Regions from separate parts of the Brevibacterium sp. FAM 24630 genome, predicted to be linked through region 1. Evidence: riboswitches for the same ligand, from Rfam matches in the RefSeq annotation. Region 1 holds a riboswitch; each other region holds the start of a gene.
The links. A riboswitch is a leader RNA that binds a small molecule or an ion and turns the genes downstream of it on or off. The one in region 1 is predicted to bind thiamine pyrophosphate.
Positions count from the first base shown of each region.

Region 1 (4,288 bases):
GCAGCTGGGTGACGCCGACATAGTTCGGGCCGAGTTCGCGCAGCGCGGCGAGGAGATACCCCTGATCGAAGCCCTGGAACGAACCGGAGACCACAGCACCGCCGGCGACCTCGACTCCGACCTCCGCCAGGCTCTGCAGGCGGGATCGGTAGTCGGCGACAGTGAACGGGTCCGGCAGATAGCCGTTGTTCTCGATCAGCGGATGATCCCGGTCGATGATATGCAGGTGCGCGTCGAAAGCACGCTGAAGCTCTCCCATGAAACCAACCTACCGAACCCGCGCATGGGGGCCGACAGTCGGCTCGGGAAGATACACCGTGCCGCCCGCAGCGAGGAACTCGCGGCTCTTCTCCTGCATGCCTGCCAGCGCGGCCTGCGCCTCGGCACTGCCGTAGGTGTCACGGATGTCCTGGGAGATGCGCATCGAGCAGAACTTCGGCCCGCACATCGAACAGAAGTGGGCCGTCTTCGCCGGTTCCGCCGGCAGCGTCTCGTCGTGGAACGCCTCGGCGGTCTCCGGATCGAGGCCGAGGGCGAACTGATCGCGCCACCGGAACTCGAACCGTGCCTTCGACAGTGCATCGTCTCTGGCAGTCGCGCCTGGGTGGCCCTTCGCAACATCGGCGGCGTGAGCGGCGATCTTGTAGGTGATGACCCCGGTCTTGACGTCGTCGCGGTCGGGCAGGCCGAGGTGCTCCTTCGGGGTGACGTAGCAGAGCATCGCCGTGCCGTAGCGGGCGATTTCGGTCGCCCCGATCGCCGAAGTGATGTGATCGTAGCCGGGTGCGATGTCAGTCACGAGCGGACCCAAGGTGTAGAAGGGGGCGCCGTGGCAGAGCTTCTGCTGGCGTTCGACGTTCTCGCGCACCAGGTGGAGCGGAATGTGCCCAGGGCCTTCGACCATGACCTGGACGTCGTGGGCCCACGCGCGTTCGGTGAGTTCGGCGAGGGTGTCGAGCTCGGCGAACTGGGCGGCGTCGTTGGCATCGGCGATCGAGCCCGGCCGCAGCCCGTCGCCGAGTGAGAACGCGACGTCGTAGCGGGCGAAGATCTCGCAGAGTTCGTCGAAGTGGGTGTAGAGGAAGTTCTCCTCATGGTGGGCTAAGCACCAGCCAGCCATGATGGAGCCTCCGCGGGAGACCATCCCGGTGACCCTGTTGGCCGTGAGCGGCACGTAGCGCAGCAGCACGCCGGCATGGACGGTCATGTAGTCCACGCCCTGCTCGCACTGCTCAATGACGGTGTCCCGATAGATCTCCCAGGTCAGAGCGTTCGCCTCGCCGTCGACCTTCTCCAGGGCCTGGTAGATCGGGACGGTGCCGATGGGGATGGGGGAGTTGCGGATGATCCACTCTCGGGTGGTGTGGATGTCGTTTCCGGTCGAGAGGTCCATGAGGGTGTCGGCACCCCACTTCGCGGCCCATCGCAGCTTCTGCACCTCCTCGGCGATGGAGCTGGTGACCGCGGAATTGCCGATGTTCGCGTTGATTTTCACAAGGAAGGCCTTGCCGATGATCATCGGTTCGGACTCGGGATGGTTGATGTTGTTCGGGATGATCGCGCGGCCGGCGGCGAGCTCCGAGCGGACGAGCTCGACATCGCACTGCTCGCGCAGGGCGACGAAGCGCATCTCCGGGGTGATGATGCCTTCCCGGGCGTAGTGCATCTGGGTCACGGTCCGGCCGGGCTTGGCCCGGAGTGGGACCGGTTTGCGACCCCTCCACTGCTGTGAGGGCGCTCCGCGGCGCACGGCAGCGCGACCGTCATCGGCGATGCGGTGTCCGCGGGCGGCGTAGGTTTCGGTGTCGAGGCGGCCCTCGATCCAGGGGAACCGCAGTGCCGGCAGTCCTTCCTCGGGGACGCTGCCAGGGCCGACGGTGCGGTAGACGTGGACGGGAGCGTTGGTCCGTCCGTCGGAGTCCTCGAGTTCGATGCGGGTGACGGGAACGCGGATGTCGTGCTCGGCATCCTCGAGCCACGCCGGAGAATGCGTCGGATACTGCTCGATCGTGAAATCGTTCGTGGAGTTCTTCGCATTGGGCACGGTGGCCGAAGCCGTGGCAGGGACAGGTGTTTCAGGGGTGAACGCAGTCATCTGCAGTCCTCGCTTCCTACGCCGGTATCAACCGGATCAGGTTCTACGGTCTCGGACGATCCAGTCCGATCTCAGCCCTTCTGCAGGGCTCCCGTGGGGTCGTGCAATTCGTATCACGTCGACAGCGGTGAGGACAAACCCCGCCGAGGCGGGGGTGCTTCCACGGAGGGTGCCTCCACGGAGGACAACAGCTCCAGCGAAACGACGCTGCCGCATCAGTTCTGCAGGAGCATCAGCCTTGGAGGAACGTCGTCGCGGCTCTGCCGAGGGCGACGACATCGGCGACCGCGACCATTTCGCGGGCCGAATGCATCGAATACAGGGCCGGGCCCACGTCGACGGTCGTCATGCCCAGGCGTGTCGCCGTGAGCGGACCGATTGTCGACCCGCACGGCATCGCATTGTTCGACACGAAGTCTTGGTAGTCGACGCCGGCGGCCGTGCACGCCCGCGACCACACTGCGGTGCCCACAGCATCCGTGGCGTACCGCTGCTGAGCGTTGAGTTTGAGCAGCGGACCGCCGCCGAGGCGGGGACGCACATGCGGATCATGGCGTTCCGGATAGTTCGGGTGAGCGGCATGCCCGGCGTCCGATGACACGCACACCGATGCCGCCAGCGACGCCAGATAGTCGCTGCGCGTCGAGTCCGGCAGCAGAGAGGCGATGATGCGTTCGGTGACATCGGCGAGGAACGGTCCGCACGCACCGGAGCGTGAGTTCGACCCGATCTCCTCGTGGTCGAAGGCGGCGAAGAGCGCAATGCCTTCGACCGAGTCGGCGTCGAGACTCGTCAGTGCAGTGACCCCGGCATGGACGGACAGAAGGTTGTCCAACCTCGGCGAGGCGAAGAACTCCTCACGTGCACCGAAAAGCGCCGGCTCCTGGGTGGGGACGGTGTACACGTCGTGACCGACCACCGCCTCGGGATCGACCTCGGCGGAAGCGGCGAGCAGTTCGATGACGTCGGCCTCGGCGAGATCGGCCAAGCCGATCACGGGAGCGGTGTGACGCTGCTTGTCCAAGGCCAGACCGTCATTGACCTGCCGGTCGAGGTGGATTGCCAGCTGCGGAATGCGCGCGATCGGACCGGTGCGGGCGAGCACGACCCGGCCGTCGGCGAGGCTGAGGCGACCGGCGAACGCGAGTTCCCGGTCGAGCCAGGAATTCAGCAGCGGACCGCCGTAGATCTCCACTCCGACCTGGCGCATGCCCTCGGCGGTGTATTCGTCCCCGGGTTTGAGTTTGAAGGCCGGGGAATCCGTGTGGGATCCGAACACGCGGAACCCGGGGACTGCCTCGGCGGTGGTCGTGGGATTCATCCACGCGATGATCGCACCGTCGCGGACGACGAAATGGCCGGATCCGGGCGTCAACGCCCATGCGCTCGCCTCATCGAGGCGGGAGAAACCGGCCTGCTCCAAACGGGCGGCTGCGGTGGCTACGGCGTGGTAGGAGCTGGGGGAGGCACTGACGAAGTCGCCGAGGTCGGCCGCTGTCTGCGCGGCGACAACCGGGTCCGGGTGTGATTCACTCATTTCCCCAGCCTATCGTTTGCGGTAGTTTGGATGACAAGGAACAAGGCCTCAGGCACCGGTCAGACATCGGTTCCGAGGGTAAGGCGGCGGCAGGGATCCTGCGCCCGCAACAGCAACGGCAAGGAGTGTTCGACGTGAACCAGTTCGTGACGGAGTGGAACACCTGGCGCGACTCACGGAACTCGGCACTGGCGAAACCGTTCGGCTGGCTCAGCGTCGTCGGACTGCACTGGCTCGACGTCGAGTCCACCTGGCCCGATGCCCCCGGCACCTTCACCGTCGAGGACGGCTGGGTCACCGTCGCCCTCGACTCCGGAATCAATGCCGGTCCCGCTGCCGAGACCTTCGACCTGCTGAGCCAAGCCGCCGGCGGCGGTGCGGGTGCCGGGACAGGCGGCGGTGCGGTCCGAGCGACGAGCCCCTCGGTGCCCAGCGACACCTCGACCCTGCCTGCTGTGACAGACCACGCCGCCACAGGAGCTTCTGCCGCTGACAACGCCTCCGCAGATGCCGGTGCGGCCGAGGCCGGAACCGCGGGTCATGACTCGGCCCCAGCCCGACCGCAGGTGCGTGTCGAGGACAACGGCTTCACCGCGAAGCTGCCGGCCGGGGGATCGCTCAACTGGTTCACCGTCGGCAATGTCCTCTACGAGCTC
Region 1 covers NZ_JBNBZD010000009.1:84,778-89,065, reverse strand. Annotated here, with positions in the region: gene ACPUD7_RS08915 (amidohydrolase family protein) at 1-259, opposite strand, end outside; gene thiC (phosphomethylpyrimidine synthase ThiC) at 269-2,095, opposite strand; TPP riboswitch at 2,091-2,199, opposite strand; gene ACPUD7_RS08905 (M18 family aminopeptidase) at 2,328-3,632, opposite strand; gene ACPUD7_RS08900 (DUF1684 domain-containing protein) at 3,767-4,288, shown strand, end outside.

Region 2 (4,288 bases), on a different contig from region 1:
GTAACCGATCGTGCAAGGGGAGAGTGCGACGTGCAGGTCCAGCAGGTCGCCCGACATGCCGGTGTCCAGCACGTAGCGGGTGTAGGCGACCGTCGCCTGCTTCTCAGGCGCCGCATCGAGCTCGTCTTCCGGGATGCCCCACCTCGCGGTGAGGCGACAGTGCAGCTCGGTCTCGTGCAGGATCGCGCGCAGCGCTCCGCTCGCGTCTGTGATGTCGGCGAGGCTGCGACTCTTGTACGCGGCCAACGCGTTCGCGCGGGCGAACTGCACGAGAAACAGGTAATCCTGCACCAGGTAGTCCTGGAACACGGGCAGCGGCAGGGTGCCCTCGCTGAGCTTCTGTACGAACTCGTGCTCGGTGTAGGTCCGCCACTCGGGGCCGATCGCGGTCTTCAGGTCTGCGAAGAGGGTCATCGGGCTACTCCTTCCAACGGGTGGGTATAGCTGGCGTCGAAGAACTCCAGCTCGATCGCGACGGCCCGCGCGAAGAAGTCCTCGGCAAGCGCCTGCTGCGCGGGGCCGACCCGGTCGAGCTCGGCGCGGAGGAAGGCGACGAGGTCGTGGAACCCGGGGTAGTCGTGGAGCGTGATCCAGTCGGCATGCACGAAGCTCTCCGGCAGCGCTTCAGGCGCGTTCGTGGCCCAGTCGAGGTACAGCCATTCAGTGACGAGCAGCACCGCAAGAATCACCGCGTACTCGCGGGTCTCGGCCGCCTCGCGGAACAGCGCCGTGAACGCGGTGGTCGCCTCCGTGTCGGGGATCAGCTCACGCTGCTCTTCGGTCACGCCGAGCGCGTCGAAGGCGCGCAGGAAGTAGGTGCTCTCGTCGCCCGCGACTTCGCCGATGAAGCGGGCCAGCCTCAGCCGCGGCTCGAGCGCGTCGGCGCTCGCGACCGCAGAGCCGAGCAGTACCAGGAAGCCGTCGAGGAAGCGATAGTCCTGCACGAGGTAGCCAGCCATCACGGCGTCGTCGATGCTGCCGTCGAACAGTTCGCGCACGAAGCGGTGCGAGACCGCCCGCTCCCAGGTGTCTCGGTTCTGATCGCGCAGCGCGTCGGTGAATCTCTCGGTCATCGTTCTCCTCCTCGGTCAAGTGCGTCGCCCCAGAGGGCGTGGAAGTGGTGGACGGGGCCGTGACCGGAGCCGACCTCCAGGTCTCCGGCGCGGAGAAGCGCCTCGGTGAGGTACTCCTTTGCGTGTTGCACCGCCACGGGCACGGCCTGGCCCGGGAGGAGGGCGGCGAGCGCGGCCGACAGGGTGCAGCCGGTGCCGTGATTGTTCACGGTGTCGATGCGCGGTGCGGTCAGCTCGATGGTCTCGGCACCGGTGAGGATGTCGATGCTCTCGCCGCTGCCGAGGTGACCGCCCTTCAGCAGCACCCAGCCGGCTCCGAGGCCACGCAGCTCATCCAGCGCCGCCCGCATCCCTGCGAGGTCGCCGATCTCGGTGTCGCGTCCGAGCAGGACCGAGGCCTCGGGGAGGTTCGGGGTGATCACGGTGGATCGCGGCACCAGTCGCTCGCGGATCGTGTCGACGGCGTCCTGCTCGAGGAGATGATCTCCGCTCTTGGCGACCATCACTGGGTCGAGCACCACCGGGCACTTCGTGTAGCGGTCCAGACTCTCGGCGATCGCCTCGGCGATAGCGGCGTTGGCGACCATCCCGATCTTCACTGCGTCTACGCGCACGTCCTCGAACACCGCGGCGATCTGTTCCGCAACGAATCCCGGCTCCAGAGCGACGAAGCCCTGCACACCCTGTGTATTCTGAGCAACGACGGCCGTGATCACGCTCATCCCGTAAGCGCCCTGCGCGGAGAAAGCCTTCAGATCGGCTTGGATCCCCGCGCCCCCGGTGGGGTCAGTGCCCGCGATGGTCAATACGTTCGGAATCAAAGTCCCGTCTCCATCTCTCGCTCGTGTCGAGCCTGGAAACGGGAGTGCGCGCCAGCACCCGCAAGTGTGCCTGCATAACGTCGTTCATCGACATCCCTCCGCGAGTCCGAACTCGATCAGGTTCCCGGGTGTGATCTCAGCCCGCGTCGGGCACCCCGTGTCTACACATCCACCATAGCCAAAAATCATCGTCGAGGGGCGAACGCGGCGCGGAACTACTCCGCTCAGACGTGCGAACGCCGTGACCGACGGCTGTCAATACCGTTACGTTGACGAGGTGCTACGCAGAGTAACGCACGCCGTGGGGGCGCAAAAGTAGTCGCGTCTTGATCGGCTAGTTTCTGCGGCTTAAGCCTACTCGTGCGACGTGGCCGTGAGGTGTGCGACGAGGGTGTCAACTGGGCGTGGCGGGGTCTTGTCGCTGGTCAGGAGCAGGATGTCGCGGTGCATCTCGGTGCTCAGCCGGCGGTAGACGATCCCGGCATCGTCGGGTTGGCGTGCGGAGGCAGGTACGCAGGCGATGGCAAGGCCCGCGTTCACGAGTGCGAGCTGGGTGGAGTGATCGGCGACGTAGTGCCGGATATCGAGTTCGATCCCGGTCGCGCGTGCCAGCTGGGTGAGGGCCAGGTGCCCGTCAGAATCGCGCGCGCAGGTGGCCCAGACCTCATCGGCCAGGTCCGTGAGGTCGAGCACTGCGTTCTCCCGCAGCGGGTGGGTTCCGGGCAGCGCGATCCACACGGGTTCGCTGGCCACCAGGCGGGAGGCGACGCCGAAGGGCAGCCGGAGCGGTGACGGGCTCCAGGATTCGGCGAACACCAGGTCGAGGCGACCATCGATGAGGCGATCCAGGTGCCCGGTCGTTTCGCCGTCTTCGATGCGCAGCTCCACGCGCGGGTGGCAACGCTGAAACGCGGGGAGGCGTGCGGTGAGAGCGGTGCGGATGATCGAGGCGAGCGCGCCGATGCAGATGCGACCGACCAGTTCGTCGCCGTGGTGCAGATCCTTCTCCGCCTGCGTCATGAGTTCGGCGACGCGGCCGGCGTAGTCGGCCAGCACGCGCCCCTCGCTCGTCAGGCGCACCCCGCGACCATCGGGGATGACCACGCGGATGCCGGCTTCGGCCTCGATCCGCCGCAGCTGCTGCGACACGGCTGGGCCAGTCATGTGCAGCAGCGCGGCTGCCCGCGTCACCGATCCGGCCCGCGCGACCGCATCCAGTACCCGCAGTCGGTTCCATTCCACACTCATACGTCATGCTTACCACTACTTGGTAGATATCAGAAGTAGTGCTTACCGGTGTGCGATGTATAACGTCGGGGTGTGATCAACACCCACCAGGCTGGAAGCCCAATCTCCGCGGTCGGGTCGGCGGGCGTGCTCGCCGGAGCGCTGTGCCTGTCGGTCTCGGCGATCCTGGTCAAGCTCGCCGGTGTGGACGCCGCGACGACCGCCATGCTGCGCTGCGCGATCGCCGTGCTCGTTCTCGTTCCCCTGGCGCGTGCCGAACGTAACCGGCGTGGCGGTCTGTCGTGGCGGGGCATCGGTTGGGCGACCGCGGCCGGGATCGCGCTCGGGGTCGACTACGCCGCCTGGACCGCCGCGATCTATCAGGTCGGTGCCGGGATCAGCACCGTCCTGATCAACGTCCAGGTGATCGTGCTCCCGCTGCTGGCGCTGGCCGTCGACCGAGAACCGATCACGACGCAGTTCCTCGTGGCCCTGCCACTGATGCTGCTGGGGATCAGTCTCGTCGGCGGCCTGTGGGACACCGCCACACTGGGCGGAAACGCTGTCACAGGAACAGTCCTGGGCCTGCTCGCCGGAGTCGGGTACGGAACCTACCTGTTCCTCACCCGCCGAGCCACCCGGCAGGAACCGGGCCGCCTGATCCAGCCGCTGGCCTGGGCGACCGCCTCCGCCGCGATGACCACGACGCTCATCGCCCCGTTCTCCGGCGGGCTGCACCTGACCAGCATCAGCGCCTCATCCTGGACGCTGCTGGTCGCTCTCGCCCTCCTCGGGCAGGTCATCGCCTGGCTGCTGATCCACCACGGCAGCATCCGCCTCGCCCCCACCACCACCGCAACACTCCTGCTGACCCAACCGGTGCTCGCGCTCGGCCTCGCCGCTGTGACCCTCGCTGAGTACCCCACAGCGCTCCAACTCACGGGGGCTGGAATCGTCGTCGCCGCCGTCGCGATAGCAAACGGCCTCCACCGCAGACTCCGACACCGCCGAAAGCAGACACCAGACCCCACGACACCCAGCACCCCATCCAGCTGATCCTCACCCCACCAGCATGAGAGAAGAACGCCGCTCGGACATTGTCACCGTTCTGCATGGTGACTGCGCGGTTCACCTGATCTGCATGACGGTCTCGATGCGGGTGATGAG
Region 2 covers NZ_JBNBZD010000010.1:30,344-34,631, reverse strand. Annotated here, with positions in the region: gene tenA (thiaminase II) at 1-414, opposite strand, end outside; gene ACPUD7_RS09375 (TenA family protein) at 411-1,073, opposite strand; gene thiD (bifunctional hydroxymethylpyrimidine kinase/phosphomethylpyrimidine kinase) at 1,070-1,894, opposite strand; TPP riboswitch at 1,971-2,062, opposite strand; gene ACPUD7_RS09365 (LysR family transcriptional regulator) at 2,249-3,136, opposite strand; gene ACPUD7_RS09360 (DMT family transporter) at 3,215-4,177, shown strand; gene mobF (MobF family relaxase) at 4,263-4,288, shown strand, end outside.
Region 2: it holds a riboswitch for thiamine pyrophosphate, as region 1 does, so the genes downstream of both, thiD (bifunctional hydroxymethylpyrimidine kinase/phosphomethylpyrimidine kinase) here and thiC (phosphomethylpyrimidine synthase ThiC) in region 1, are expected to answer to the same signal.

Region 3 (4,288 bases), on a different contig from region 1:
GGCGGTGAAGAGTTCGATCGGATCCGGCAGCAGGGTGTCCTCATCGGCGATGACTTCGAGCTTCAGCCAATTCGTCTCGAGTGCCTCCCGGGCCAGCTGCGCCGTGAGCACAGCATCCCGGGCGGTATAGCATCCGGCCGTGTTCGGCAGGATGCGGATGCCCAAGCGGTCGAGCAGCTTGAATACCGAATCACGTGACTGCGCATCGAAGCGACGCATCGCCACAGTCGTCAGTTCCGTCCCCGAGGCCTGCAGAGCGGCATCGAGGATGCTCAGCGAGCTCGCCCCTCCGGTGCCCATGACGAGCCGGGAGGTCATGTCCACACCATCGATCGTCCAGGTCATCTCAGCCTCCCTGCACCGCGGTGACGATGTCGACGGTGTGCCCGTCGGACAGAGTGAAGTCGGACCACATGCCGCGACGGATGACCTCGCCGTCGACGGCCACGGCGATGCCCAGTCGTCCTCCGTCGGCCGGGGTTCCGTCGCTGTGCAGCTGCCGTCCGGTGACCTCGGCGACGAGGTCGAGCGCCGAGGATGTGGTGAGCTCACGGCGTTCCCCGTTGAGAACGATGGACGGTGAATGGGCGGCTCGGGGTGTCGATGCGGATCGGGTCATATCGGGCTCCTCTTCGAAGTGATGATGGTCGGGGCTGAACAGGTGGCGGGTGAACACGGCATCAGGCATTCGACACCGGCGCCGCCTCGGAGAAACGATGTGGGGAGACGGAATCGAGGGCACCGTCGGGCAACCAGTCCGGGGAGATCCCGAGGGCGAGCTCGGCCCCCAACCGTCCGCCGAGAGGGGCGAGCAGAATTCCGTGACGGAAGTACCCGGTGCTCACGACACAGCCGTCGTCGGCACGGCCGATGAACGGCAGATCGTCGGGGGAGCCGGGGCGGGCCCGAGTCGTGACCTCGGTGATGTCACAGTCGAGGATGCCGGGGACGAGGCGCTGACCGTCCTGGAGCAGACGGTGCACAGCCCCGGCAGATGTGGCGGATCGACCGTCCTCACGGGAACTGGCCCCGAGCACGATCTCACCGTCCGGACGCGGAACGAGGTAGACGGCCCGACCGTTGACCAAACCACGGATGGTGCGAGTGAGCAGGGGAGTGTGCTCGGCCTGGGTCCGTAACCGGAGCACATCACCCCACACCTGTCGCACGGGCAGGACCGGAGCACCGGTGATCGATGCGCTGCCGGTGCTCAGCACCACCTGGTCGGCCTCGAGACTGCGCCCGTCGGCCAGTCTGACTCCGATGGTCGTCTCGCCACGGCGAACCACCTCGGTGACTGTTTCTCGGACAAGCGTCTCCGTGGTCATCGACAGCAGCGCCGCGCTCAGTCGCCGGGGATCGACCGACCAGTCGTCGGGGATGTCCACGGCGCCGATGATCGAGGGGGCCAGAGAGGGCTCGACCGCCCGGGCCTTCGACCCGGAGATGAGTTCGGTGGTGAACCCGGCTGCTGACTGGGCCCCGCGCAGTTCCCGCAGGGTCTGCAGATCGGCCCGGTCGCCGGCGCACACGAGAGTCCCGGTGGAATTGAGCCCCAGCTCGGCTCCCGTTGCGCTCGCCACCTCGGCAGTGAACCCGGGGTACAACTCACCGGATGATCGCATCAGCGGATACAGGGGAGTCTGACCCCACACCACTTCGGCGGCCGGGGCGATCATCCCCGCCGCGGCATGGGAGGCTCCCTGGGCGGGGGTGGGATCGATGATGGTGACGACTGCACCGAGGCGGCGCAGATGCCAAGCCGTGGCCAGGCCGATGATTCCGGCGCCGACGACGATGACGTGCATGGATTCTCCCTCCGGCGGCATAACCCGCATCAGGTCTGACGGTCGGCTCTTACGCCCTCTCAGCCTCGTTGGGAGGCTCCCGCGAACTCCTCTACTCTATGACCATGACCACAGATATTCCACCGCGCACCGAAAGGCCCGGAACACTGCGGGCCCGACGGGAAGCCCAGTTGGCAGATTCCACGCTCTACCTGTGCACCGATGCCAGAGGCGACGAAGGGGATCTGCCCGACTTCCTTCGGGCCGCCTATGCCGGGGGAGTCGACATCATCCAACTTCGCGACAAGACCCTTGAGGCCAAAGCCGAGATCGCCGCCCTCGAAGTGCTGCGCGACATCGCCGCCGAACACGGAAAACTCTTCTCTGTCAATGACCGTGCCGATGTCGCACTCCTCACCGGAGCTGACGTCTTCCATGTCGGACAGGGCGACCTCACCAGCGCCCAGGCCCGCACCGTCCTCGGCCCCGACGTCATCCTCGGCCGCTCCACCCATTCCCTGGACCAGGCGCTCGCCGCCGAGGCGGATCCGGAGGTCGACTACTTCTGCGTCGGACCGGTGTGGGAGACGCCGACGAAACCCGGCCGACCGGCCGTGGGCAGGTCTCTGCTCACCGAGGTGGCCGCCTCGGTGAGCACACCCTGGTTCGCCATCGGCGGGATTGCGGCAGGACCGCGGCTGACGGCGATCCGGCAAGCGGGCGCGAACCGGGCGGTGGTCGTGCGTGCGATAACCTCGGCAGAGGACCCCGCTGCGGCCGCACGGGAACTCAAGGAGGCGCTGGAATGACCGAGACGACGAATGCCCGACCCGACGGACCCGCGATCCTCATCGCCGGGGCCGGAGCCACCGGTGGGGCTTTCGGGTCCTACCTGCTCGAGGCCGGCCGCGACGTCACCTTCCTCCTCCGCGAGGCCAAGGCGGAGCGGATCCGCGCCGCCGGACTGCGCTTCGTCTCACCCGACGCAGACCGGACGAATTCCGTGAATGTGCTCACCGCGGCCGAACTCCACGAGGCTCCGCGTGCGTTCGACCTCGTCATCATCGCGGTCAAAGCCAATGGACTCGACTCGGTGCTCACCGACATCCGCCCTGCCGTCGGTCCGGAGACGAAGATCATCCCCTTCCTCAACGGCATGGCGCAGATCGATCGGCTGGCGGAGGACTACCCGGGGCAGGTGCTCGGCGGGCTCGTCAAGATCGTGGGCACGATCAAGGACGATGCGGTCCATCAGCTCACCGACCTGTCCGTGATGACGATCGGCGACCTCGACGGGACGGCGGTGCCCGCCCCGATCACCGCGGCTCTCGACGTGCCCGGGTACCGGCTGCAGGTCATCGACGGCATCATCGACGGGCTGTGGGAGAAATGGGCTTTCATCGCTGCCGCCGGCGTCGTCACCTGCCTCTTCCGGGCCCCGGTGGGCGCGATCATGAGCGCCGGCGGACGTGATCAGGTGCTGCAGATCATCGACGAGATCGAAGCCGTGGCGAACGCCGCCGGGCACCCGGTGTCGGAGAAGTCGCACGCCGTGACGGTGAAGATGCTCACCGAGGAGGGGTCGGCGTTCACCTCATCCCTCTACCGGGACGTCACTGCGGGTCTGGACAGCGAAGCCGAGCACATCCTCGGCGATCTGGCTACGAAGGCCGCCGGGCTGGGAGTCCGGACCCCGCTGCTCGACCTTACGCTTGTGCAGCTGCGTGCAGGTGCAGCCCGGAAGCAGCACTGACCTCGGCCGCTCCCGTGTGCAGCATCGCCAGATAGGGTTCGCTGGGCTGAGTGTGCTCGATGTCAGCCGAACCATGCGAAGCAGTGAATGTGACCATCGGAACGTCGTCGAGCGTGTCGAGGACGATGAGAGTCTCATATCCGCCGGGGCCGACCGAATGCGAGGTACCGGCGGGCAGGTCGAACACGAGGCGCTCCAGCGGGGAATCGGCGGCCGGGGGCCGATTCATCTCTTGGGATGCGACATCGGCGAACTGTGCGGCGGTGATGAGATAGGCCTTGGCCGGGGTGGGGCCGGGCACGTGATGGTCATAGAAGGCCATTCCGCCGCCCCAGACTCTCGAAGCTCCGGCGAAGTAGATCGTGCCAGGCAGTTCGATTCCGGCCTCGGCACGGGGCAGAGTCGTGTCCCGTGCTCCCGGATAGGTGACCTGGGCTCCGGGTGGTCGCCCGCCCTGCAGATAGCAGGCGAGCCGATCACGAGCCATGTTCGAACCGTAGCTGACGTACCACACATGCGTTTGAGACATCACCTCCATGATGCCATCTCCGCCCCGCAACGCGTGGAACCGGGCGGCGCGGTTCGCATCGCGGTCGGCCCGGCCGGAGCCGAGACTCCGTGCCTAGACTGGCGGTTCCGCGATCGTGAGCTAGGAGAGAGATGAAGCGTCGATTCCCCGACATCAGAGAGCTTGCCCCGCTGCTGCAGTTCGAGCCGCCCCGGTTCGATCGCGTCGCGGCCAGACTCG
Region 3 covers NZ_JBNBZD010000006.1:48,507-52,794, reverse strand. Annotated here, with positions in the region: gene ACPUD7_RS06440 (thiazole synthase) at 1-345, opposite strand, end outside; gene thiS (sulfur carrier protein ThiS) at 347-688, opposite strand; gene thiO (glycine oxidase ThiO) at 681-1,808, opposite strand; TPP riboswitch at 1,798-1,901, opposite strand; gene thiE (thiamine phosphate synthase) at 1,913-2,596, shown strand; gene ACPUD7_RS06420 (2-dehydropantoate 2-reductase) at 2,593-3,540, shown strand; gene ACPUD7_RS06415 (histone deacetylase) at 3,494-4,069, opposite strand; gene ACPUD7_RS06410 (alpha-hydroxy acid oxidase) at 4,201-4,288, shown strand, end outside.
Region 3: it holds a riboswitch for thiamine pyrophosphate, as region 1 does, so the genes downstream of both, thiO (glycine oxidase ThiO) here and thiC (phosphomethylpyrimidine synthase ThiC) in region 1, are expected to answer to the same signal.

Region 4 (4,288 bases), on a different contig from region 1:
CACGGCGAGCACCGATGTGAGGTCGGCGCCGGAGGCGATCGACATGGAGGCGGTGTCCTGGAAGCTGATACCGAACTCCGCCTGACCAGCGTCGACGAGCACCTCGGGGTTGCTGTTGTTGAACGGCAGGATCTCGACATCGATGCCGGCGTCTTCGAAGTACCCCTCGTGCAGGGCCACGTACAGGCCAGTATGGTTCACGTTCGGGGTCCAGTCGAGCGCGAAACGCACGGTCGTGCGCTGATCATCGGCCGGGGCATCGTTGTCGGTGCCGGCGCAGCCGGTGAGGACGACGGTGGTGAGCGCGATTGCGCTGGCTGCGGTCAATGCGCGTCGGAATCTGGGTGAGATGGTCACGGTTCTCCATGTTCTGTTCGGGGAATGAGGTTTGGGAATCAGGGGCGGTTCGTGCTCAGCCCCAGGCCCGCACGAATCGGCGCGCGGTCGCCTTGGGGTCTTCGGCGGCGCAGATCGCGGAGACGATGGCAGCCCCTGCGGCGCCGTCGTCGCGCAGCCGGGCGATATCGTCTATACCGATGCCGCCGATCGCGACCGAGGGCACCGACGCCGCGGCCGCCAGGCGTCGAAAGCCGTCGAACCCCAGCGCCGGAGGATGGTCCGGCTTGGTGGCCGTGGGGCGGATCACGCCGATGCCGAGGTAGTCCACAGTGCCTTCGGGTAAATGCGTCACCGCTGCGAGGTGCTCGTCACTGTTCGCTGTCAGGCCGATCACGGCATCGGGGCCGAACTCGTCGCGCGCCGATCGCACGGCGGGGTCACCCTGCCCAAGATGCACCCCGTCGACCGGGATGCCGCGTTCTCTCGCTGCTATCGCGACATCGAGCCGGTCGTTGACCAGCAGCAGCGCGCGGCCCTGGATCGCTTCCGCCAGACGTTCGAGCTCACGCAGATGTGCATCGAAGCCGGCATGCTTGTCGCGCAGCTGTACGGTGCGCACCCCGCCATCGACGGCTGCCCGCACGGTCTCCGCCACGCCCCGTTCACCGCAGAGCGCACGATCGGTCACCAGGTAGATGCCGAGGTTCACGCCCCACCGCCCGGCGCCGTCTCGGCGCGCACCTGCTCCGACGCGCTCACCTCCGCTGCGCTGATCGCGTACAGCGCGTCGAGCAGACGGGCAGCGAACGACCCGGGCCCCGCCGTCTCTGCAGCGGCCCGCTCAGCGGCGATCCCGTACACGACATGCGCAGCAGCCACCGCCTCGACCGGTGAGAACTCACCACGGATGGCAGCGAATGCCGCGATCAGCGCACCCAGCGCGCACCCACCGCCGGTGATCTTCGTCAGCAGCAGATCGCCGTTTGAAACCCGGAGGATGCGCTCACCGTCGGTGACCAGATCCACCGGCCCAGACACCGCCACGACTGTGCGCAGGTCTCTCGCCAACCGCATCGCGATCGGTGCGGCCGCCTCGGTCTCATCCGCACTTTCGACGCCCTTGCCACCCGTTCCGGCCCCCGCGAGCGCGAGGATCTCGGAGGCGTTGCCCCGGATCGCGAACGGGTGCTGGGCGGCGAGCTTCTCGGCGAGAGCTGTCCGGATGGGCAGCGACCCGATCGCGACCGGATCGAGCACCCACGGCGTGCCCGCATCGTTCGCCACGGCGACCGCTTCCTCGGACGCCGCACGCTGCTCCGGGATCGGCGTTCCCAGATTCACCAACAGGCCCCCGGCGACACGGGCGAACGGTCCGGCCTCGCCGACGATGTCGACCATCGCCGGTGCCGCGCCGATGGCCAGCAAGGTGTTCGCGGTGAAGTTCGTGACCACCGAGTTAGTGATGCACTGCACCAACGGGGTCTGCGCCCTCAGCTCACCGAGCAGAACCGCGGATGATGAGACAGACATGAACTCTCGCTTTCTTCCACTGCGAAAGAAAGTCGATCACCATGACGGCACGCCGAAAGCGGACACCTGGATCGGTATCTCGAACGCGCTGAAGTCATCCGGACATTCCCTTCGCCAGTACGAACTAGAGCAGGTTCGACGGGTGTGATCTCAGCCGCTGGGTGCGGCACCCCGTGTCACTGCCCACTACCCTAACGCATTCGGCCACAACTGGGAGCACTCCCGTGGAACGCTAGGGCCGCCGATGGTCAGGAGCACGGCAGATCCTGGCGGGGGCTGTCGACGGTGATTCGCCGACACTGAACCAGATCGGTGCAGCCCACGGTGTCAGGGACCATATAGAAAGATCAAATACCAACACGGGCAGCCGACCACGGCCCCATCCTGGTACAAAACCATGCGGTCGGCAGGAGCACGGAGACGCTGAGGACTACCAGCCTCTGAGGGGCTCCGGGTGAGATCGGCCGGCGGCATCGGCGCCCTCCACTCCTGCTGCACGGAACCCGCACCTCCGTCAGTACACGAAAAAAGCGGCGGGAGTGAACGCAAGACCTCGGATAAACGTTCCCTCGCAAAGAGCCAGCGACCGATGAGCAGCACAAATCCTCGGTAGACTGGTGTGACGTGACACGGGGTGCTGCACGGGATCTGCGGCTGAGATCACACCCGTCGAACCTGCTCTAGTTCGAACTAGCGAAGGAATGTCCAAGTGAGTGCTTCCACCTCTCCGTCCCGTCCGATCGTCGCGACGATCGCAGCAGTCATCCGTGGCGGCGACGTGCTGCTGGTGCGTCGCGCGAACCCGCCAGATGTCGGGCGGTGGGGCTTCCCTGGGGGGAAAATCGAAACCGGCGAAACAATTCAGCAAGCCGCCCTACGCGAGTTGCATGAGGAAACCGGCGTGCACGGTGAGGCACGCGAGGTGTTCACCGCTGTCGATGCCTTCCATCACGACGACTCCGGCACCCTCCTCCAGCACTTCGTCCTCGTCGCGGTGCGGTGCGACTGGCGAACCGGGGTACCCGTGGCAGCTGATGACGCGCTGGAAGCACGCTGGTTTTCAATCGAAGACCTCGAACACGGAGACCTTGCACTCAGTCTTGATGTGCGCGAAGTTGCCGAGACTGCCTTCCGGCTCGCGCAAAGCTCTTGAACTATCTCAATACGTTTGAATGATACCGAACGACGGAAAGAGGACAACTACTTTTGGAACCGCACGGGGTTCCTGGTAGATGCAGTGCGACACAATGCGGGTTCTGTCAGTTGATCGTTTCGTGACGATCCCAGAAGTCTCGCAGTCGCATAGCGAGAGATTCAGGGCGTTCTTCCGGTACGAAATGCCCGCAGTTCTCGATGATGCCACCTTCAAGGAGAGACGTGCTATCTCGGGTTTCTTCGACGTAGTCTCTCCACTTACTCAGCACTGGAGCTTGGGCCGCGAGCCCGTGATCTCCCCAAAGGGCCAACGTGGGAACGGTGACCCGGTACCCCACCTGATGGTCGTGTTCATCGTGATCGAGGTCTTCCCAGGTCGCTCGGTAGTCCTCGAATCCCGCATGCATTGCGGGCTCTTCGCAGTTGAGGGGGTAGTCGCGGGGTGTGGGGTGGGCGCGTCGGTGCGGGGATAGACGTCGAGGTCTCCCGATGATGGAAGTTCTGACGCTCGCCATCTGGAAGACCTCGACATGCCCAACGCTACCTTTGACGGCTCTTCGCAGCTGAGGGGGTGGATGCGGAACGCGGGGTGGGCGCGTCGGTGCCGGGATAGACGTCGAGGTCTCCCGAAGATGGAAGTTCTGACACTCACCATCTGGAAGACCTCGACATGCTCAACGCTACCTTCGATGACCCCGACCTGACGACCTTCGCCCGCCTCGAGGAGCTTGGCCTGGTCGTGGTCGGCCAGAGGCTCACTGCCGCGCGGGCGGTGCTGGAGTGCCGGCTCGCCGAGGAGGATCCGTGGTGCAGGGCCTGCGGAGCGCGGTCGACCTCGCGGGGCTCCATCACCAGGTCTCTGGCGCATGAGCCGTTCGGTCACAGGCCCACGACGTTGCTGGTGCGGATTCGCCGCTACCGGTGTGACCATTGCGGATGCCACTGGCGCGAAGACACCACCGCGGCGGCCGCAGAGCGGGCGAAGCTCTCCCGAGGCGGGATCCGGTGGGCGCTGGAAGCCCTGGTCATCGACCACCTCTCGATCGCGCGGGTCGCCGCCGGGCTGGGCGTGGCCTGGCATACCGCTAACGACGCCGTTCTCGCCGAGGGGAAGCGGCTGCTGATCGATGACCCGGCCCGCTTCGACGGAGTCCGCGTGATCGGCGTCGACGAACACGTCTGGCGCCACACCCGCCGCGGCGACAAGTACGTCACCGTGATCATCGACCTCACCCCCACCAGGGACAAGACCGGGCCGGCGAAG
Region 4 covers NZ_JBNBZD010000010.1:37,107-41,394, forward strand. Annotated here, with positions in the region: gene ACPUD7_RS09395 (ABC transporter substrate-binding protein) at 1-357, opposite strand, end outside; gene thiE (thiamine phosphate synthase) at 413-1,048, opposite strand; gene thiM (hydroxyethylthiazole kinase) at 1,045-1,869, opposite strand; TPP riboswitch at 1,958-2,053, opposite strand; TPP riboswitch at 2,490-2,588, shown strand; gene ACPUD7_RS09410 (NUDIX hydrolase) at 2,579-3,022, shown strand; gene ACPUD7_RS09415 (ISL3 family transposase) at 3,695-4,288, shown strand, end outside.
Region 4: it holds a riboswitch for thiamine pyrophosphate, as region 1 does, so the genes downstream of both, thiM (hydroxyethylthiazole kinase) here and thiC (phosphomethylpyrimidine synthase ThiC) in region 1, are expected to answer to the same signal.